2 regions of the Pseudoalteromonas sp. 19-MNA-CIBAN-0066 genome follow, and region 1 is predicted to be linked to the other one. Evidence: predicted binding sites of a transcription regulator. Region 1 holds the regulator's gene; the other holds the start of a gene.
What was found. Region 1 encodes ArgR, which controls arginine synthesis, uptake and breakdown. Its sites were predicted from a motif close to ANTGAATANNTATTCANT; they were not measured.
Positions count from the first base shown of each region.

Region 2: the regulator ArgR is predicted to act here: its motif matches at 1,487-1,504, upstream of gltB (glutamate synthase large subunit).

Region 1 is NZ_JBEONZ010000004.1:97,842-100,052, forward strand. Features, by position in the region: gene mdh (malate dehydrogenase) at 1-755, opposite strand, end outside; gene argR (transcriptional regulator ArgR) at 982-1,449, shown strand; gene AAEZ18_RS04165 (Dyp-type peroxidase) at 1,465-2,211, opposite strand, start outside.
Region 2 is NZ_JBEONZ010000021.1:617-2,827, reverse strand. Features, by position in the region: gene gltB (glutamate synthase large subunit) at 1-1,253, opposite strand, end outside; partial or broken gene tnpC (IS66 family transposase) at 1,713-2,211, opposite strand, start outside.

The DNA of each region.
Region 1 (2,211 bases):
TACGCGTAATCTACAACGTCTTCACCTTGTAGGCCTTTAACTAAAGACATACAAAAACGAGCTGCTGCTGCACCCATTGATAAAGTAGCTGAACCGCCACCCGCTTTAGCATTTACAACTTCAGTACCCGCATTTTGGATACGTGGAGTAAGTGCTGCAACTTCTTCATCTGTAAAGCTCACGCCTTCAACTTGAGAAAGTAGAGGTAAAATAGTAGTACCTGAGTGGCCACCAATTACAGGAACTTTAACAGTTGCTACGTCTACGCCTTTAAGTTCAGCAACAAATGCTTCTGAACGAATAACGTCAAGCGTAGTAATACCGAATACGCGTTTAGCGTCGTAAGTACCAGCTTTTTTAAATACTTCAGCAACAATTGGTACAGTGCCGTTTACTGGGTTAGTAATAATACCTACTAACGCTTTAGGACAACTTGCAACTATGCCTTCTGCTAACGTTTTGATGATGCCAGCATTTACATTAAATAAATCTGCACGATCCATACCTGGCTTACGTGGCATGCCAGCAGGAATAAGTACGATATCAGCATCTTTAAGCGCTTCATTTAACGCATCAGCGCCAAAGCCAGCTACTTTAACCGCTGTAGGGATATGAGATAGATCAACCGCAACACCTGGAACTACTGGTGCAACATCATATAGTGATAATTCAGAACCAGCTGGTAAGCCTGTTTTTAATAATAAAGACAACGCTTGACCGATACCGCCTGCAGCACCTAATACAGCAACTTTCATTGGAATTCTCCGTGATTTGAGGTAGGAAATATTTATGGCTCTAAGATAAAGAAATTAGCGACTAAAAACAAATTTATCCTGCCTATTTTCGTAATATTTTAGACCATAGTTGTAAAAACATTTGGCCTGAATACAGTAAACTGGCAAGTTAAATAAACAACTGCTGCATAATTATTCGTTTTTGTGTAGAATTTGCGGCATGGATAATAAAAAGCAAATAAAAACTATGCAACCACAAGACAAACAGGAAGCGTTAGTAAAAGCATTTAAAGCGCTTTTAAAAGAAGAAAACTTTGGTTCTCAAGGCGATATAGTAGATTCGTTAAAAGAGCAAGGTTTTGACAATATAAGCCAAAGTAAAGTGTCGCGCATGCTTAGTAAGTTTGGCGCGGTACGAACGCGCAATGCCAAACAAGAAATGGTGTATTGCTTGCCAGCAGAAATGGGCGTACCCACAGCAAAAAGCCCGTTGCGCCAGCTTGTTATTGATATAATGCATAACGAAATGATGATTATTATCCGTACCAGTCCAGGCGCGGCTCAGCTTATTGCGCGTTTACTTGACTCATTAGGTAAAGCCGATGGCGTGTTAGGTACTATAGCTGGCGACGACACTATTTTTATTGCCCCAGCTAAAATATCTGAAATAGACTTAACCCTAGAGCGGGTACGTATTTTATTTGATACGGTTTAGTATTTAAAACATGCGTTATAACTGTTTTAAAAACCCAACTGACGGTGCAAAAAACGCAGACCCCATATCGGCTTGAGTAAAATCAAGCCAATGATCATAGCACTCCCCCTCACCTAAACGACTTTTTAATACCTGTTCAAATGCGGTTCCACTGGCCGAGCAAGTAATTGACAGCATTCCTTGCTCGTAAACATCGCCATAAGGCATGCCTTGATTAAGTAATATTGGCTGGCCTTGCTCATCTTTTAATTCACTGCGTTGTGCATGGCTGGTTTCAAGCGCTGGGGCTATAAGAGTGTTGTCTAAGCGAGTGCGACCTATTATTTGCTCTTGCTCATCTAGCGATAGATGCTGCCATACACTTAGATCGTGCTTATAACGTTGCACATGAATATAACTGCCTTGATCCTCAAAGCTACCTGGTTTATTTATTAACGCCGTTGCCCGCTTTTGTCGGCCATGCGGCATTTTGCCACCATAAATAAAACCATTGAAATCGCGACCATCTAAAAATCTAAAATTACGAATTTGTTCCACCAGCTCTACGTCTGGTGCAAATAACTTTAAAATTTGCAGTGCAAATAAATGATTGACGTCTTCGCGGTCTGAACGTATTTGCACAAACAAATCACACGGCTGCACGCTCATTGCGTGTTCATTATGATTTATATTAGGAAAGCTTTGTAGTTCACTGGGGATATACTCTGGCAAAATATGCGGCCAATACTGTGCACCAATAGCCACCATACAAGAAAGCATAGA
Region 2 (2,211 bases), on a different contig from region 1:
TCAGCAATAAATATTTTACCCGGTTGCAAACGCCCTTTTTCAACAACCGTTGATTGATCAACGCACAATGCACCGGTTTCAGAGCCCATCACTAGCGTGCCATCTTCGGTTAACAAGTAACGCGAAGGGCGCAAACCATTACGGTCAAGTGTTGCACCAATAACGTTACCATCGGTAAACGATAACGATGCTGGGCCATCCCAAGGCTCCATAATACACGCATAGTATTCATAAAATGCGCGCTTGGTGGCATCCATATTGGTTTGTGTTTGCCATGCTTCTGGCACCATCATCATCATTACTTGCGCCAAAGACCGCCCGCTGAGCACTAATAGCTCAATAGCCATATCAAGATTAGCCGAATCTGAGTTATCGTTATTACACACCGGATTTAACATATTCAATTCAGCATCGCTAAAATTAACCGAGCTAAACAATGCCTCACGAGCATTCATCCAGTTAATATTACCGCGTACCGTATTAATTTCACCATTGTGGGCTATATAACGAAACGGCTGCGCGCGGCGCCAAGCAGGAAAAGTGTTGGTTGAAAAACGAGAATGAAACATCGCCATTCCCGAAATAGTACGCTCGTCTTGCAGATCAAGGTAATACTGGCGCACTTGCTCGGTAGTAAACTGGCCTTTATAAACAATTTTGGTAGATGACATTGAGGTTACATAAAATTCGTCACGTTCGGTGAAATCTAAACCATTAATTTTATGCGAGGTGTATTTACGCAGCACAAACAGCTTACGTTCAAATTCTTGTGCGCTTAGCGCTTGCGGCTTAGCAATAAACACTTGCTCAATATTTGGCTCGCTTTCAAATGAAGCCGCGCCTAACATAGAGTTATCGCCCGGAACATCCCGATACCCTATTAAGGTTAAACCCAGTTCGGCAATATTTTGATTTAGTATTTTTTTACACGCGTCGCTAAGTGCTTTATCGCGCGGGAAAAAAATCATCCCCACACCATAGTTTAAGGCGCTTGGCAGCGTCCACCCTAGCTTTGCGGTTTCTTGACGGAAAAACTCATGAGGAATTTGAATAAGAATACCAGCACCATCACCACTTTTAACGTCAAACCCTGTTCCACCACGATGTTCCATGCAGCTGAGCATGGTGAGTGCATTTTCGATAATATCGTGTGACTTTTTACCCTTAAGGTTAGCGACAAAGCCAATGCCGCAACTGTCATGTTCAAATTCAGCGCGATAAAGACCTTGGGATTTTTTGCTCATATCATTCATTACTTATTCCTATTTCATCAGCCTATTGCTATCAGCTAAATTGTGCTTACTAATTAAGTCATATATTTTTATATACTCGAGGTATGCGCTTATCTCATTCAAAAAATCGTTAAAATGCCTAAAACAGCCACTGTAAAATCTTTTTGAATTTGTATAGTGCAGTATTTATTAGTGAAAACTTTAATCAAAGGGGGATAAAAACTAGCCGTAAAATAACGCTGAGTCAACTAAGAAATGAATATACATTCAGATTATATGAATATATATAGTCAAAAATAGTTATTAACAGCCCATTTACACTGCATTTAATAACTATGCCTTATGTTTTAAAAAAGCGCATAGTTGATTTGGATGGGTTTGGTCTTTTTAGTTATAAAAGTGCACCACTAAGGCCTGAGGGGGGAAACTAAGGGAGGATTGGTGCATCTTTAAAAAGTAAATAAGCAATAACATTTGTAACTATTCAGCCTCATCTGAAATGAATATATCAGGCAGCTGATTTTTGAATAATAACTCAAGGGCTAGGCTTGCAGATACATATTGTTTTCTGCAAGTCGATAAATAGCTTCTCAGCAAGCAGAACATTTCAGCTCCTTGCTTACTTCTAAAACACCCCGATATTTTTTGATGAACCTTGGTCATCCTAATATCATTCTCGCCTTGGTTGTTGGTAAATGGCACGCCAGTGCTCATCATGAAACGTAAAACATCATCTTGATAATCTCTTAGTCGTTCCAATAATGCTCGGGATTTGGTTCGCTTTAATCGGCCTCGCTGACCTTCCACTCGGCTACTTTTATCTGGTGGTGGACATTTAGCGTCACCTTGAAGCAATATTTTTTGATATTGCTCACGATATTTCTGTTTAGCCCCTTTATCTAGGTCGGGATTATCTATTTGAGCTTTATTCATTTCTTTAAGTAAGGTTTGCATATCCTTCGCCCATTGCATGCCGTCT